Regions from separate parts of the Methylobacterium sp. E-046 genome, predicted to be linked through region 2. Evidence: riboswitches for the same ligand, from Rfam matches in the RefSeq annotation. Region 2 holds a riboswitch; the other holds the start of a gene.
What was found. Region 2 has a riboswitch for thiamine pyrophosphate ahead of thiO (glycine oxidase ThiO). Riboswitches for the same ligand answer to the same signal wherever they lie in the genome.
Positions count from the first base shown of each region.

Region 1: another riboswitch for thiamine pyrophosphate. It lies ahead of thiC (phosphomethylpyrimidine synthase ThiC); the one in region 2 lies ahead of thiO (glycine oxidase ThiO).

Region 1 is NZ_JAKSYP010000090.1:141,694-150,365, forward strand. It holds gene MKK82_RS07955 (acyltransferase family protein) at 1-116, opposite strand, end outside; gene MKK82_RS07960 (HNH endonuclease) at 240-614, opposite strand; gene MKK82_RS07965 (alpha/beta hydrolase) at 640-1,470, opposite strand; TPP riboswitch at 1,569-1,674, shown strand; gene thiC (phosphomethylpyrimidine synthase ThiC) at 1,746-3,632, shown strand; gene MKK82_RS07975 (hypothetical protein) at 3,955-4,287, shown strand; gene MKK82_RS07980 (class II glutamine amidotransferase) at 4,297-5,121, opposite strand; gene MKK82_RS07985 (N-acetylglutaminylglutamine amidotransferase) at 5,243-7,012, opposite strand; gene MKK82_RS07990 (glutathione S-transferase N-terminal domain-containing protein) at 7,326-7,946, shown strand; tRNA gene MKK82_RS07995 (tRNA-Gly) at 8,125-8,199, shown strand; gene MKK82_RS08000 (cytochrome P450) at 8,333-8,672, opposite strand, start outside.
Region 2 is NZ_JAKSYP010000073.1:93,935-102,606, reverse strand. It holds gene dnaG (DNA primase) at 1-876, shown strand, start outside; gene rpoD (RNA polymerase sigma factor RpoD) at 1,075-3,063, shown strand; gene MKK82_RS05095 (adenylate/guanylate cyclase domain-containing protein) at 3,143-4,402, shown strand; gene MKK82_RS05090 (TIGR02281 family clan AA aspartic protease) at 4,409-4,939, opposite strand; TPP riboswitch at 5,114-5,242, shown strand; gene thiO (glycine oxidase ThiO) at 5,308-6,531, shown strand; gene thiS (sulfur carrier protein ThiS) at 6,528-6,740, shown strand; gene MKK82_RS05075 (thiazole synthase) at 6,743-7,546, shown strand; gene MKK82_RS05070 (thiamine phosphate synthase) at 7,543-8,187, shown strand; gene MKK82_RS05065 (peptidase) at 8,335-8,672, opposite strand, start outside.

The sequences.
Region 1 (8,672 bases), on a different contig from region 2:
CCCATGGCCTCCCCGGTGCCGATGACCGAGTGCATCATGACGACCAGCAGGATGCAGATGCCCTTCGCGACATCGACCCAGGCCAGCCGGCCCGCCGTTCCACCTGCCTGCCCCATCGATCCAGCCCCCGCGACCGGACCATCCTGCATCGACAAGGTTGACGGGTTCCCGCCGCGCGGCCGGCGACCTCTGGACGTGCCCAACACCCGGTAAACGCGGTCGGCTTGGTGGGCAGGCCGTCAGGTTCGCCGCTTCGCCGCACGCCGGTCGCGCGTCATGCGTGTTGCCGCATGGAAGTCGTCGGGCTTGCCCCGGACCCACGCGAGGAACCGGGTGATCTCAGGATCCATGCGCAGGGCCGCCACGTCGGCGAGACGCTTGGCGATTTCGGCCTCGCTGTAGCGCGCATGGATGGCGGAATGGCAGATCTGGTGCAGCCGTACCGTCCCACCGTGGGTCCCCCCCTTCAGCTTCGGCGTCAGGTGATGGAGGCTGGAGCGGGCGCGCGCTGGGATCGGCCGCTCGCAGAGCGGGCAGATCGGATCGACGCGTGCCTCTGCCGCGATCGCTTCGGGATCATCGGCGCTCCAGCGCCGCGAGCGCCGGCCGACCATCCGCCTCCTCCTCGCGTTCCTGCCGCTACGGTACCACCTGCTTTGCGCGCACGCGGACCGGACCGACCGACCCGCCGAACAGCGCCTCGGCCTCTCGATCCCGGACGCCCAGAATGGACACGTGATCGCCCGCGACCGGATCGAACCGTGCCCGGGCTCCCGCCGCACGCGCGAGGGCCAGAGCGAGCTTGGCCGGGACCACCGCGTCGTCGCGGCCCTGGACGATCAGGACGGGGCCGGTTCCGGCGCGGATGCGCCGATCGGAGCGATAGGTGTCGCGCAGGAGCCAGGCCGGGACCAGCGGGGCATGCAGCCGCACCACGTGGGTCATCGAGTCGAAGGGCGCCTCTAGGTAAAGCCCGAGGGCCGGGACGCGCTCGGCGACGGCGATCGCCACGGCGGCGCCCAGGGAATGGCCGTGCAGCAGGATCGGCGCCCCCGGGGCGCGCTCCGCGGCGGCGGCGACGGCCGCCAGACCGTCCCGGATCAGGCCCTCCTCGCTCGGCTGGCCGGTCGAACCCGGATAGCCCCGGTAGGCCGGTGCCAGAACCCCCCAACCGGCCGCCGCCCAGGGTTCGCCGGTGAAGCGGGCCGCGTGCGGTTCGGGGCGTGAGCCGTTGCCGTGGAAGGTCACGACGACGCCGCGGCCCGGGGCCGGCGGCCGCCAGAGGGCATGCAACCGCTCGCGGTCCGCGGTGATCAGGGTGATCGGGGCGACGCCCTCTGGCGTGGGTAGAAGCACCGGCGTCCGGTAGGCGCCCGGGTAGAGGAAGCGGCGCTGATTGAACGCCAGCGCGGCCAGCGACACACCGTAGAGGAGGAGGACCGCGAGGCCGAAGCCGATCAGGAGACGCATATCGGGCAGGGGACGGCGACCGGGCGACGGATGTATCGGATCTGTCCTCTACGGTTCGGGCCCTGCATTGACAAAGGCTTCTCCGGGCCCGAGTCTGGAACCGTTCCGAGGGGGGCCCCGCAGGGGGCTGAGATTGGGCACGTGGCCCTGACCCTTGAACCTGATCCGGCTCATACCGGCGGAGGGACGGGAACCTGCGGTCGCGCGTCGCGCGGCCGGCTCTCATCTCAACCATCGCGTGGACCGGACCGCTCCAGAACGAGGAGAGGCCCACGATGAACGCACCCGTTCTCCCGAAGGACGTGAAAGGCAGCCCCGAGGCCGTGACCACCGGCCCGGTCACCGGATCGCGCAAAGTCTACGCGAGCCCCGCCGGCAGGCCGGATATCCGCGTGCCCTACCGCGAGATCGCCCTGTCCGATCCGAAGGAGCCGCCGGTCCGGGTGTACGATCCGTCGGGCCCCTACACGGAGACCGACGCGCGCGTCGACCTCAGCGCCGGCCTGCCTGGCGTGCGCGAGGCCTGGCTCGCGGGACGCGGCTACGCGGCCGTCGAGCCCCGGGCGGTCAAGCCGGAGGATAACGGTTTCGCGGGCGACAAGCTCGTGGCGCCCTGCCCGGCCGAGCGCACGATCCGCAAGGCTGCCGACGGCCAGATGGTCACGCAGTACGAGTTCGCCCGCGCCGGGATCATCACCGAGGAGATGATCTACGTCGCCCACCGCGAGAACGCCTGCCGCGAGGCCATGCTGGAGGGCGCGGAGGCCGTGCTCGCCGACGGCCAAAGCTTCGGCGCCTCGGTCCCGCCCTTCATCACCCCCGACTTCGTCCGCGACGAGATCGCCCGCGGCCGGGCGATCATCCCGGCCAACATCAACCACACCGAGCTGGAGCCGATGGCGATCGGCCGGAACTTCCTGGTCAAGATTAACGCCAACATCGGCAACTCGGCCGTCACCTCCTCGGCGGCCGAAGAGGTCGAGAAGCTGGTCTGGTCGATCCGCTGGGGCGCCGACACGGTCATGGACCTGTCCACCGGCCGCAACATCCACAACATCCGCTCGTGGATCATCCGCAACAGCCCGGTCCCGATCGGCACGGTGCCGATCTACCAGGCGCTGGAGAAGGTCGGCGGCGATCCGCTCAAGCTCGACTGGGAAGTCTTCAAGGACACGCTCATCGAGCAGGCCGAGCAGGGGATCGACTACTTCACCATCCATGCCGGCGTGCGCCTCGCCCACGTGCCTCTGACCGCCCGGCGAGTCACCGGCATCGTCTCGCGCGGCGGCTCGATCATGGCCCGCTGGTGCCTCGCCGGGCACCGGGAATCGTTCCTCTACGAGCGGTTCGACGAGATCTGCGACATCATGCGCGCCTACGACGTGTCGTTCTCGCTGGGCGACGGCCTGCGGCCGGGCTCGATCGCCGATGCCAACGACGCCGCGCAGTTCGGCGAGTTGGAGACGCTGGGCGAACTGACCAAGGTCGCCTGGGACAAGGGTTGCCAGGTGATGATCGAGGGCCCCGGCCACGTGCCGATGCACAAGATCAAGGTCAACATGGAGAAGCAGCTGAAGGAGTGCGGCGAGGCGCCGTTCTACACCCTCGGCCCGCTGACGACCGACATCGCCCCCGGCTACGACCACATCACGTCGGGCATCGGCGCCGCCATGATCGGCTGGTTCGGCACCGCGATGCTCTGCTACGTCACCCCGAAGGAGCATCTCGGCCTGCCCGACCGGGACGACGTGAAGACCGGGGTGATCACCTACAAGATCGCCGCCCACGCCGCCGACCTCGCCAAGGGCCACCCCGCCGCGCAGCTGCGCGACGACGCGCTCAGCCGCGCCCGGTTCGACTTCCGCTGGGAGGACCAGTTCAACCTCGGGCTCGATCCCGATACGGCCCGCCGCTACCACGACGAGACGCTGCCGAAGGATGCCCACAAGGTCGCGCATTTCTGCTCGATGTGCGGTCCGAAATTCTGCTCGATGAAGATCACGCAGGATCTCCGCGCCGAGGTGCTGGCGATGGAGGTGGCCGGTGAGGTCGTGGGCGCGTCGCCCGCGATGTCCAAGGCCGAGGCCGAGGCCGGCATGCGGGCGAAGTCGCAGGAGTTCCTGGCCGAAGGCGGCAAGCTCTACGTCGACGCCGCGGAGTGACACGACGTCGGGCCCGGGTCCTCGCGGATCCGGGCCCGAGACCTGCCGCCGAGGCCCTCTCTCTGCCGTCGTGACCGGCGGAAACCCAGGATTCGCTGGCGTGCGAGACATCGTGGGCGCGGCTGCCTCCACGGTTCCGCTTTGCAGCCCGCTTGATGGATCGGCGCGGATAACAGCGGGCTTTTGTTCACGCCCGGTAACCGGATGTTCATCGCGTGTCCGGACCGGACGCCGCATTCGGTGGACGAGCGGTTCCCTTTAAGGAACGCTTAGGCAGGCCCTCCGCTCAATCCTTCGATCATAGGATCGCAGGAGATCAGCCATGGAGATCCGCCCGCTCACCAATCCGACGCCGGGGCCGCTGGGCCTGGACGCGCTCGGCGCGACCGCCGCCCCCGCGGTCACGCAGGAGGCGCCCGAGTCCGCCTCGTCTCCGCTCGAGCCGGCGGTGAAACTCGACATCGAAACGACCGGAAGCAAGGCGCGCTACATCCGCGACCTGGACACGAGCACGATCGTCTTCCAGGTGATGGATCCCGCGTCCGGCACCGTTCTGGAGCAGTTGCCGAGCGAGACGGCCCTGCGCAATCGCGCCTACGATCCCGCGCGCGGCGCGCACGGATCGCAGCCCGGCAGTCTGTCCCGGGTGGCCTGAGCCGCGCCCTCAGGCCCGCAGCCGGCGGATGGCGGCCTCCGGTCCGGTTTGCCCGAGACCGAACCGGGTCAGTGAGTGAACCTCCACCGGCGCGTTCCGCCGCGCGACCACGACGCTGTTCTCCGCGACGGGCGTCCACGTCCCGTGGTCGCGATCCAAGGGCTCGGACGCGATGACCACGCCCCCCTCCGAGGCGCGGTAGTAAAGGGAGTTGGCCCTGTCGTTGGCCGCGTAGCGGAAGGCGTAGAGATCCCGCCCGTCGGCGAGCGCGGCCGTGAACCGGAACGGATGCTCGCCCGCCAGTTCGGTGAGCCGCGCCAGGGCACGGGCCGTCGCCTCCATCGGGTCGCGAGGCGGCGTGCTCCCCATCAGCCCGCAGCCGAGCAACCCGAGGAACATCGCCTCGGAATCCGTCGTCCCGGCGCGGGACGGGTAGAGTTCATCCGGGATCATCGCCTCGACCGGCCGACGCAGACGGTTCCAGTCGCCGATATAGCCGTTGTGCATGAACAGCCACGGCCCGCACGCGAACGGATGGCAGTTCGGCCGGGTGATCGACGTCCCCGTGGCGGCGCGCACATGCGCGAAGAACAGGTGCGAGTGGAGGTGGCGGCACAGGTAGCGCAGATTGTCGTCCGACCAGGCGGGCTGAACCTCGCGGTAGCGGCCGGGTTCGGGATGGTCGCCGTACCAGCCCAGCCCGAATCCATCGCCGTTCGTGGCTGCGGTCGATTCCAGCGCCTGGATGCTCTGCGAGACGAGGCTGTGGGACGGCTCGGTGACGTAGTGCTCCAGCGGGATGGTGCGTCCCGCATAGGCGATCCAGCGGCACATCGACGGGCTTCTCCGGGTGGCGGTCCCGGGTCTGATCCGGGACGATCATGGGCAAAGCGCGGCACCTTGAGCGCCGCATCGATCACGATCCCTCGCGAGAGCCGTGCCGCGGCCGCGGCCGTCAGACGCCGTGGGTCTGGAGCCAGCTCTCCAGCAGGGCGACCTGCCAGAGCTTCGAGTTGCCCTTCGGGGTCAGAGTCCCGTCCGGGTCGGCGAGCAGACGGTCGACGTAAGGACGGTTGAAGATGCCTCGGGACCGCGCCTCCGGCCGGCCGAGCACGTCGCGGACGTAGTCCAGGAACGGGCCGCGGATGTGCTTGAGCGCCGGGACGGGAAAATAGCCCTTCTTCCGGTCGATGACCTCCGCCGGGACGACCGCCCGCCCCGCTTCCTTCAAGATGTACTTGCCGCCGTCGCGGACCTTCAGGGAGGCCGGGATGCGGGCCGCCAGTTCGACCAGGTCGTGATCCAGGAAGGGCACGCGCGCTTCGAGCCCGCAGGCCATGGTCATGTTGTCGACGCGCTTGACCGGATCATCGACCATCATGATCTGCTGGTCGAGCTGCAAGGTCTTGTCGATCGGGCTCGCGCTCTTCGAGGCGGAAAAGAAATCGGCGAGAAAGGCCGTGCTGTGATCGCCGCCGATCATGTCGGGCACCAGCGCCTCGCGCATCTCGGCATGGTCGCGGTCGTGATACGCCTTGGCGTAGTCCGCCACCGGATCGCTCGACTGCATCAGTTTCGGGTACCAGTGATAGCCCCCGAACACCTCATCGGCGCCCTGTCCGCTCTGGATCACCGTCACGTGCTTGGCGACCTCCTGGGAGAGAAGCAGGAAGGCGACGGCATCGTGGCTCATCTGCGGCTCGGACATCGCCGCGATGGCGGCGGGCAGCGCCTCGAGGGTCCGGGAGCCGTCGACCGCCAGTTTGGTGTGGTCGGTCTCGAAGGTGCGAGCGATGATATCCGAGTACTTGAATTCATCGCCCTCGACGCCGTTCACGGCATCGAACCCGACCGAGAAGGTCTTCAAGCCGGTCTGCCCGTTGCGGGCGAGCAGCGCGACGAGCAGCGAGCTGTCGAGGCCACCCGAGAGCAGGACGCCGGTGGGCACGTCGGCGACCTGTCGGCGCGCGACGGCGGTGGCGGGGGTTTCGAGGACCGCCTCGCGCCAGTCGGCCTCGGTCATGCGGCGATCGGCCTCCCTCGGGCCGATCGTGACACTCCAGTAGATCTCTTCACTGCGGCGTCCGTCGGCTTCGAGCGTCAGGATCGTCGCTGGCGCGAGCTTGCGTATGCCCCTGAGGATGGTCAGCGGCGCGGGCACGCCCGCGTGCCAACTCATGTAGTGATGCAGCGCTACCGGATCGATCGCGGTGTCGACATCGCCGGCGGCGAGGAGGGCCGGGAGCGACGAGGCGAAGCGGAAGCGACCGCGGGTCGCGCTGTAGTAGAGCGGTTTCACGCCGAGCCGGTCCCGGGCCAGCACGACGCGTCCGGAATCCCGCTCCAGGATCGCGAAGGCGAACATGCCGTAGAAGCGCGCGACGCAGCCCTTGCCCCAGGCATGATAGGCCTTGAGGACCACCTCGGTATCGCTCGTCGAGAAGAACGCGTAGCCCTTTGCCTCCAGCTCCGCGCGCAGCTCGCGGAAGTTGTAGATGCAGCCGTTGAAGACGATGGCGAGACCGAGGCCCGGATCGACCATGGGTTGCTGGCCTGCCTCGGACAGATCGATGATCTTCAACCGGCGATGTCCGAAGACGACGCGGCCGGAGCCGAACAGACCCTCGCCGTCCGGGCCGCGCGGCCGGAGACAGCCCATCATGGCCTTGACTGCGGCGGGATCGGCCGGACCGTCGAAGGTGATCTCACCACAGATTCCGCACATCGTGGAAGAACGTCCCTGTTCCGGCGGCCTCGTCGCCTCCACGGTGCGCAACGGTCCTGCAACCGCAGCGTTCCGCCGCCGAAGGCTTTCGACAGACGGTTGTTTCGTTCCTCAATCGGGTCGTTCGGCCCCGCGACGCGGCCTCGCCGCCCCTCAGGTTGTACCTTGACGGCCTCGAGAGAGGTTTGCGCCCGCAGGGAGCTGGCCCAAACCCGATCCGGGTCATAGCCACGGCCGTGGATCGCGCGTTGGACGTCACGGACGGCCGATCCGGGCCGGCGAAACCTTGAGCGCGAGCGGGATTTATTACCCCATGATCGATCTGTATGCCTGGAACACGCCGAACGGACGCAAGATCAGCGTGGCGCTGGAGGAAATGGCGCTGCCGTACCGGGTCAAGCCGGTGGATATCACCCAGGGCCAGCAGCACGAACCGGATTTTCTGGCGATCAGTCCGAACAACCGCATCCCGGCCATCGTCGATCCGGAGGGACCGGACGGCGCGGCGATCTCGGTGTTCGAGTCGGGGGCGATCCTGCTGTATCTCGCGGAGAAGACGGGACGTTTCCTCCCCGAAGACCGGCGAACCCGCGTCGCCGCGCTCGAATGGCTGATGTGGCAGATGGGCGGCTTCGGGCCGATGCCCGGCCAGGTGCACCACTTCCTGGGCGTCGCCGAGAAGGACCGGGCCTACGGTCTCACGCGCTACCTCAACGAGACGCGACGGCTCTACGGCGTCCTCGACCGCCGTCTCGCGCAGGTCGCCTATGTGGCCGGTCCGCTCTCGATCGCCGACTTTGCGATACTCGGCTGGGTCTGGCGCCATGAGCGACATCAGGTGGACCTCGCCAATTATCCCATGGTCGAGCGCTGGTACCGCGACCTGATGGACCGGCCCGCCGTGGCGCGGGGCTTCGCGGTGCCCCTCAGCTGATCGGCGGACGAGATCGTCGCGTCTCAACTGTTGCCCGCTGACCCGTCGCAGCCGCCGTCGGGATCGGACGCAGGCGGTGTAGAGGTAGCGCCGCGCATCAAATTCGTCGGCGCACGGCCTCAACGGCCGTGCGGGTTGTTGACTCGGAGGCCCTGCGCCGTCCAAAACGCTTCCCGACGCGGGCGTAGTTCAGTGGTAGAACGTCAGCTTCCCAAGCTGAATGTCGTCGGTTCGATCCCGATCGCCCGCTCCAACGCACGCACCGGACAGCCTGCCCTCCGGTACTCCGGCCCCCGGGAAGCTTAGACAGCCGTATTCCGCGTCAGCTCCTGTCGTCCTCGCCGTCCGCATCGGAGAGTGCGGCCTTTGCGGTCCGCCGCGGTCGATCATCGGGCCTTCGCACCGCCCGGCGGATCCGGCCGATAGGTGATCCGGAAGGCTGTCGGGAACGGCGTGCCCCCGTCCTCGACCGGCCCGTCCGCTCGGACATCGTGCCGGAGCAGGATTCGACGCACGATCTCTGGGACCATGACGCCCGCCACGTGGCGGCCCAAGCATTCGTGGTGACCGAGTCCGAAATGCAGGAAGGCGTGATCCGGGCGGGTCGCGTCGAAATGGTCGGGATCCGGCACGCAATCGCCATCGAACATCGCCGAGAGGCTGAGCGGCAGGACGGCCTGGCCTTTCCGGATCCGGGCCTGACCCGAGCTGCCCTGACCAAGGACG
Region 2 (8,672 bases):
CCCGGCGGCCAGGATCCCGACGACCTGCTGCGCTCCGGGGGCCCCGGGGCGATCGACCAGGTCCTGGCGGCGGCTCTGCCCCTCTCCGAGCTGCTCTGGCGGCGTGCCGTCGAGGCCGGGCCGGTCGATACGCCGGAGCGGCGCGCCGGCCTGACTCAGACACTGCGCACCACCGTCGCCACGATCCGCGACGAGACCGTGCGGCGCTACTACCGCGACGAGATCGAGGAGCGCCTTCGCGGCCTTTCGCCCCGGGGCACGCGCACCGCCGCGCCGGGACCGCGCGGCCGGCCGCGCTTCGTCCGGCCGGGGGAGGTGGTCTCGCCGCGCATCACCGGCAGCCCGAGCCCGTCGGTGACCGCGTCGGCAGGCTTCACGGGCGCCGCGCCGGTACGAGAAGCCGTGATCGTCGGCACCTTGCTGGCGCATCCCGAGATGTTCGCGGAATTCGGCGAGGAGATCGCCGACCTCGACTTCGAGGATCCCGATGCGCGGGCGCTCGTGTCGGTGTTGTTGTCCTGCGCCGCGGAGGACGAGCACGCTTCACTGGAGGTGTTGCAGAACCGCATCAGCCGCACCGGTCTCGCTGCCGCAGCCGACAGAATCCTCGCGCTTGCCCGGTCGCGGGACCGTACGACGCTGGCGCCGCACGCTGATCCCGCTCTGCGTGCAGACGCGCTCAGACAAGCGATGATCTTGCACCAGCAGGCAGGAGCGCTACATAGCGAACTTCGCGAAGCACGGCAGGCATTTGAGAACGATCCGACCGATTCCGGTTGGGCCTGGCTCTGCGAAGTGAAGGCGAGGCTGGAAACCGTCATCGCCGCCGAGGCTGAGGCCGACGTGCCGGTGTCGAGCGACTCGACGGCCGCGTGATGGCTGTGCCATGGCGGTGGCGGAGGGGAAAGCCCTGCCATAGTTAACAATCGGTCAAGCCTCAGGCTTGCATACGGAAACCGACGACTCACGGTGCCCGGAGCGATCCGACACCGATCTCATACAGCGGCGCCGACGGCGTGGACCGGCCTCTTCACGGCCTCCGCAGCGCGCCGCGTGCGAAACAATAGGCTGATCATGGCGACGAAGGCAACGGAACGGGACGAGACGGACGCTGCCCCCGAGCAGCAGACCGACGGGCCGCTCCTCGACCTGACGGATGCTTCGGTCAAGCGGATGGTGAAGCTCGCCAAGAAGCGCGGCTACGTGACCTACGAGGAGGTCAACGAGGTTCTGCCCGAGGGCCAGTCCGATCCGGACCAGCTCGAGGACGTGCTATCGCAGCTTTCCGAAATGGGCATCAACGTCGTCGAGGCCGAGGAGACCGACGAGGCTGCCGGCGAGAAGGCCGCCGAGGGGGAGGAAGAGGAGGCTGAGGGCGGCGAGGTCGCCGAGGTCGCGCCCGCGCGCGCCGTGACGGTCGCCGCCACCACCAAGGAGCCGACCGACCGCACCGACGATCCGGTGCGCATGTACCTGCGCGAGATGGGCTCGGTGGAGCTCCTGTCCCGCGAGGGCGAGATCGCCATCGCCAAGCGCATCGAGGCCGGCCGCGAGGCGATGATCGCCGGGCTCTGCGAGAGCCCTCTGACCTTCCAGGCGATCATCATCTGGCGGGACGAGCTCGTCGAGGGCAAGGTCCTCCTGCGCGACATCATCGATCTTGAGGCGACCTACGCGGGCCCCGACGGCAAGAACGCGCCGCAGATCGCCGACGGCGAGGGCGAGGACGGGTCCGAGGACGGCGAGTCGCCGGCTCCGCCGGAGGGGGGCGACGACGAGGACGATCTCGAGAACAACGTCTCGCTCGCCGCGATGGAAGCCGAGATCAAGCCGCGGGTCCTCGAGACCTTCGACGCGATCGCCGCGAACTATCGCAAGCTGCGCAAGTCCCAGACCGAGGGCACCGAGCGCAAGGCCGCGGGCGAGAAGAACACGGCGGCGCAGGACCAGAAGCAGATCGAGCTGAAGGACACCGTCGTCGCCGACGTGAAGTCGCTGTCGCTGAACAACAACCGCATCGAGGCGCTGGTCGGTCAGCTCTACTCGATCAACAAGCAGCTGATCGGCCACGAGGGCCGGCTGATGCGCTACGCCGAGAGCCACGGCGTGGCCCGCGACGAGTTCCTGCGCCACTACCAGGGCTACGAGCTCGATCCGAACTGGATGGAGCGCGTCGGCACGCTGGGCGGCAAGGGCTGGAAGAACCTCGTCGAGAAGGGCTCGCGGCAGGTCACCGAGTTGCGCGCGCAGATCCTCGATCTCGCGTCCGAGACGGGCCTGGAGATCGGCGAGTACCGCCGCATCGTCAACATGGTCCAGAAGGGCGAGCGCGAGGCCCGCCAGGCCAAGAAGGAGATGATCGAGGCCAACCTGCGCCTCGTGATCTCCATCGCCAAGAAGTACACGAACCGCGGCCTTCAGTTCCTGGACCTGATCCAGGAAGGCAACATCGGCTTGATGAAGGCAGTCGACAAGTTCGAGTATCGGCGTGGCTACAAGTTCTCGACCTACGCGACATGGTGGATCCGCCAGGCGATCACCCGCTCGATCGCCGATCAGGCCCGCACCATCCGCATCCCGGTCCACATGATCGAGACGATCAACAAGATCGTCCGCACCTCGCGCCAGATGCTGCACGAGATCGGCCGGGAGCCGACCCCGGAGGAGCTGGCCGAGAAACTGGCCATGCCGCTGGAGAAGGTCCGAAAGGTCCTGAAGATCGCCAAGGAGCCGATCTCCCTCGAGACGCCCATCGGCGACGAGGAGGACAGCCACCTCGGCGACTTCATCGAGGACAAGAACGTCGTCCTGCCGATCGACGCGGCGATCCAGTCGAACCTACGTGAGACGACGACGCGGGTACTCGCCTCGCTAACACCCCGCGAGGAGCGCGTGCTCCGCATGCGCTTCGGCATCGGCATGAACACCGACCACACCCTCGAGGAGGTCGGTCAGCAGTTCTCGGTGACCCGCGAGCGTATCCGTCAGATCGAGGCGAAGGCCCTGCGCAAGCTGAAACACCCGTCGCGCAGCCGGAAGCTCCGGAGCTTCCTGGACAATTGAGCCCCCGTCGCGGCCTCGGCCGCGACGCTTCTCCGTCAACCGCGTTGCCACGGCGCCGCGCGGCATCCACTCTGGCGCCATGCTCGAACGCCGCCCGCCATCGACTGGAGCGCCGACGGCCTTCGCGGACGGCTCGGAGGCCGATGATGTGCCTTTCGGCTCGCTGCAGCCCTCCGTGGGCATCCGTGACTGGCTCCTCGGCGAGGGCGCCCGGATGCCCAACGCCGAGGAGATGCTCGCCGGCCTCGCCGAGCGGCTGATCGCCGTCGGCGTGCCGATCGACCGGGCCTCCACGGCCATCGACACGCTGCACTCGGAATATGCCGGGGTCGGCCGGATCTGGACCCGGGACGGCGGCACCTCCGTGCGGCTGTTCCCGCACGGCGCCCGCTCGACGGATGCCTATCTCAACAGCCCGTTCCACACGGTCCACGAGACCGGGGAGTGGCTGATCCTCGACCTCGCAGAGACGCCGGACGATGCCTACGCGATCGTTCCGGACCTGAAGGCCGGCGGCTACACCCACTACGTCGTGGCGCCGCTGTTCTTCACCAACGGCACCAAGAACGGCATCACGTTCGCCACCCGCGCGCCGGAGGGTTTCGGCGACGACGACATCGCCATTCTGCGCTTCGTCATGCCGGCCCTCGCCGCGGTGGCGGAGATGCGCGTCCTGAACAAGCAGCTCGACCACGTCCTGCGGCTCTACGTCGGCGACGAGCCGCATCGGGCGATCCTGGCGGGGGACATTCGCCGGGGACAGGTCACGCGGATCCGCTCGGCGATCCTGTTCGCCGACATGCGCGACTACACCCGCACCTCCGCCGACATGACACCGGAGGAGGTGGTGGGCCTGCTCAACGTGTTCTTCGATTGCCTGGTGCCGCCGATCGAGCGGGAGGGCGGCGAGGTGCTCAAGTATCTCGGCGACGGCCTGCTGGCGATCTTCCGCGAGTCCGGCGACGATCTGGGTGGCGCCGCCAAGGGGGCGCTGACGGCGGCCCAGCACGCCCTGGCGGCCCTCGACGAGGCCAACGCCCTGCACCAATTCCCGGTGCCGGTGGCCGCCGGCATCGCCCTGCATCACGGCGAGGCGGCCTACGGCAATGTCGGGTCGGGCTCTCGGCTCGACTTCACGGTGATCGGCCGCGACGTGAACCTCGCGAGCCGCCTCGCGCAGCTCAACCGAATCCTCGGCGAGCCGCTGCTGATGTCGAAGCCGTTCGTAGACTTCCTCTGGGGCGATCCGGTCGCTCTGGGTGAGCACCGGCTCGACGGCTTCGACGAGCCCATGGCGGTGTTCAGGCCGAAATTCCTGCGGCCGCGCAAGCCGAGCTGAGCGCCGTCAGCCCCGCAGCGTCATCGTCGCGCCGCTGACGCTGAAATCGCGCAGGCGTCTCAGGAACGACATGCCGAGCAGGCTCGTGCCGAGACGGCCCCGGGGGATCACCACCGCCTCCACGTCGCGGACGGTGATGGACCCGATCTGCATCAGGCCGATCCGGATCGGCGCCACGCGGACCGTGCCGTTGGCGGTGTTCCAGACGCGGCTGAAATCGCCGGGCGCGACCCGAATGCCGATGCGATCGGCATCCTCTTCCGAGAACGCACAGGAGCTCGCGCCGGTATCCACCATCATCGGCAGCGCGCGGCCATCCATCAGGGCGTTCACGAAGAAATGGCCGTTGCGGCCGGCCTGGAGCGCCACGCCCGCCACCATCCCGTCCGCCGGAGGCGCGGCGGCGACCGCCACCGTCGGGTCCGGACGTAGCCGCTCGCGCAGCTTCTGAAAGGCGGTGACGGACAGGAAACCGATCGTGCAGACGACCACGAATGTGCGCACGCTTCCCGCCTCGATCCGAACAATCGGATTCATCGTGGAGGAGGATCCCTGAAGGGTTGGTGGCGGGTGCGCCCGACGCGGCGACGGCCGGCCGGATTCCGGTCGGCTTGGTATCCGAGCGGTGACTGCGATCGGTGAATGTCCATCCCGGGCGAAGGGCCGGCGGGCGGCGGGGTTGACCCGGACACCGCGGACGACCAAATCTGTCTCCGTTCCAGGGAGATCCCCGGCAAGGGGCTGAGAAACCGCTGGCACGTCCGTCAGGACCTGCGGCGCGGAAATCCTTCGAACCTGATCCGGCTCATACCGGCGTAGGGATTGGACCGTGGCCGCCCGGGAGGGCAGGCCGCAGCTTCTCACAGAAGCGCACGGCCCGCTCTCCGCGACGGCAATACGCGGAGATGCCCGTGCCCCTCGACCGCCCCGCTTCACCGATCGGCCGCCGGCGCAGTCCGGACGGCACCGCCGTGCCGGCGCGCCTTCCGGCGCGGACCGACGTCGCCGTCGTGGGCGGTGGCCTGATCGGCCTGTCGATCGCGTGGCGCCTCGCCCGGGCGGGCCGCGCCGTGACCGTGCTGGAGCGTGAGACGATCGGGGCGGGCGCGAGCCTCGCAGCCACCGGCATGCTCGCCCCGGCCGCCGAGCACGAGCCCGGCTCCGATCCGCTGCTGCCGCTCGCCCTGGAGTCGCTCCGCCGGTGGCCTGCCTTCCGCGACGCCCTCGAGGCCGAAACCGGCCGGGCCATCGACTATAGACCCGACGGGACATTGGTGCTGGCGGTCGGCCGCGATGAAGTCGAGCGTCTGCGCTTCCGCTACGACCTGCAGCGTCGATCGGGCCTCGACGCCACCTGGCTGCCCGGCGGCGAAATCCGGCGGCTGGAACCGGGACTGCGCCCCGCGGTCACCGCCGGAATCCATTGCCCGCTGGACCATCAGGTCGATCCCCGACTGGTCATGGACGCCCTCACCGAGGCCTGCCGTCGGGCCGGGGTCGTCCTGGCGGAACGGACTCCGGTCACCAGCCTGGACTGGTCGGGGGGCCGCGTCACCGGGGTGAGGGTCGGAGACGGCAGCGTCGCGGCCGACACCGTCATCCTGGCTTCCGGCGCCTGGAGCGGGGAGGGCGGCCTGCTGCCCGAGAACCTCGCCCTGCCGGTCCGGCCCCTGAAGGGCCAGTCGCTCGCTTTGAAGACGACCGCACACACCGGCACCCTCGGGCGGATGATCTGGACCGAGCAGGTCCACATGGCTCCGAAGAGCGACGGCCAGCTCATCGTCGGCGCCACCGTGGAGGATTGCGGCTTCCGGCCGGGCGTCACCGCGGGAGGCCTCTACGCATTGCTGGAGGGCGCGCGCCGGGTGCTTCCGGGCATCGAGGAGATGGAGGTGGCAGCCGTTTGGAGCGGCTACCGTCCCACCTCGGACGACGACGCGCCGATCCTGGACGTGCTCGCCCCCGGTCTGGTCGCCGCCACGGGCCATCATCGAAACGGCTTCCTTCTTGCCCCCGTCACCGCCGACGCGGTCGCCGACCTCGTGACGGGCGGCGCGCTGCCGAAGGTCGCCCAGCCCTTCACCCTGGCGCGGTTCGACCGACCGGAGCCCCGGAGGGCCTCGGCATGAAGCTCTTCGTCAACGGTGAACCGCGCGAGTGCGCCGCCGAGACCGTGGACGCGCTGTTCCGCGCGGAGGCGGAGGAGAGCGGCATCGAGAGTCCGCAGGGCGTCGCCATCGCGCTGAACGGCCGGGTGCTGCGCCGCCGGGATTGGGGCGAGACCCCGGTCGCGGACGGGGACCGCGTCGAGATCGTCCGCGCCATGCAGGGAGGTTGAACATGGACCACACCGTCACGCCGCTGCATCCCGAGAGCGGGGAGGACAGTCTGATCATCGCCGGGGTGAGCCTGTCGTCCCGGCTGTTCATCGGCACCGCCGGCTACCCGACGCAGGCGATCATGCGCGACGCCGTCCAGGCGAGCGGCGCCGACGTGGTGACCGCCTCGATCCGCCGAGTCTCGCTGCATGGCCACGGCTCCGACACGGTGAAGATCCTGAAGGGCAAGCGCTTCCTGCCGAACACTGCCGGCTGCGAGACCGCCCGCGACGCGATCATGACCGCGGAACTGGCGCGGGAGGCCCTCGATACCAATTGGATCAAGGTTGAGGTGATCGGCGACCGGGAGACGCTCTACCCGGACGTCACCGAGCTGATGGAGGCCTGCCGCCACCTCGTGGATGAGGGCTTCGTGGTGCTGCCCTACTGCAACGACGATCCGATCATCTGCCAGCGCCTGGAGGATCTCGGCTGTGCCGCCGTGATGCCCATGGGCTCGCTGATCGGCTCGGGGATGGGCGTGGCGAACCCGGCCAATCTCGAATTGATCTGCCGCCGCGCGACGGTGCCGGTGATCGTCGATGCCGGGATCGGCACAGCCTCGGACGCCGTGATCGCCATGGAGCTCGGCGCCTCCGCCTGCCTGATCAACACCGCGGTCGCCAAGGCCGACGATCCAATCCGCATGGCGCGCGCCATGCGCCGGGCGGTCGAGGCCGGCCGCGACGCGCACTTGGCCGGGCGGATTCCCCGCCGCGGCCGGGCCGAACCGTCCAGCCCGCAGCTCGGCCTCGTCGGCTCGTGAGGACGCTGCCGTCGCCGCTGCTGGCGGTAACGGACCGACATGGACATGAGCGGCCGCTCGCCGAGACCGTCCAGGCGATCCTGGAAGGCGGCGGTCGCTGGATCTGGTTCCGGGACCGCGACCTCGATCCGCTGGCCCGCCGAGGCCTCGGCGAAGCCGTGGCCGCGCGCGTCCGGGCCTTCGGTGGCGTCCTGACCGTGGGTGGCGACGCCGCGCTGGCACAGACCCTCGGTGGCGGCGTCCATCTCGGAGGCGGCTCCGGTTCCGAAGCGATCCTGACGGCGCGGGCGACATTGGGGGAGGGCGCGCTGATCGGCGTGTCGGCCCACGCGCCGCATGAGGTCTCGGCCGCCGCGGAAGCCGGCGCCGACTATGTGACCCTCAGCCCGATCTACGCGACCGCCAGCAAGCCGGGCTACGGACCGGCTCTGGGACCCGAAGGTCTCGCGACCGCACCGGGGCTCCCCGTGGTCGCGCTCGGCGGAATCGACCTGACTCGGATCACGGAATGCCGGGCCGCCGGCGCAGCCGGCGTGGCGATCATGGGCGGCCTCATGCGGGCCGGCGATCCGGCCGACGCCGCATACCGGATGCTCACAGCCTGGGAGGCGGCCGGGCCCTCGCCCGAGCCGCGGGCGTAACGCAGGCGGCTCCGGGGGGCACCGGGTGTCCCGGGGTCGGGATCCGTCGCGGTCGCGCGGTCAGGCTCCGTGACGAGCCGACGGCCTCCCGCGATCCGGAGGTCGGGGCGCGGCAACGCGCCGTGTCGGCTCGTCCGCCGCAATCCGCTAGCTGCTCGTCGGCCCGTAGGGCGGCCTCGGGATCGCGCGGTGGGCCGCTCGGAGCGCCGCCGACCAGCGCTCACGCAGGTCGTGGAAATAGCCCTCTCCGGCTTCGATCCGGTGGTTCACCTCGAGAGACAACGCGCTCCGGCGGGCGAGCGCGATGTCGATCGGCAGGCCGACGCCCAGATTCGAGCGCATGGTCGAGTCCATCGAGACCAAGCTGACCTTCAGGGCGTCGTACAGATCCGTCGTGTATTTGACCGCGCGGTCGAGGATCGGCTTGCCGTACTTGTGCTCGCCGATCTGGAGAAACGGCGCGTCGGTGCTGCACTCGATGAAAT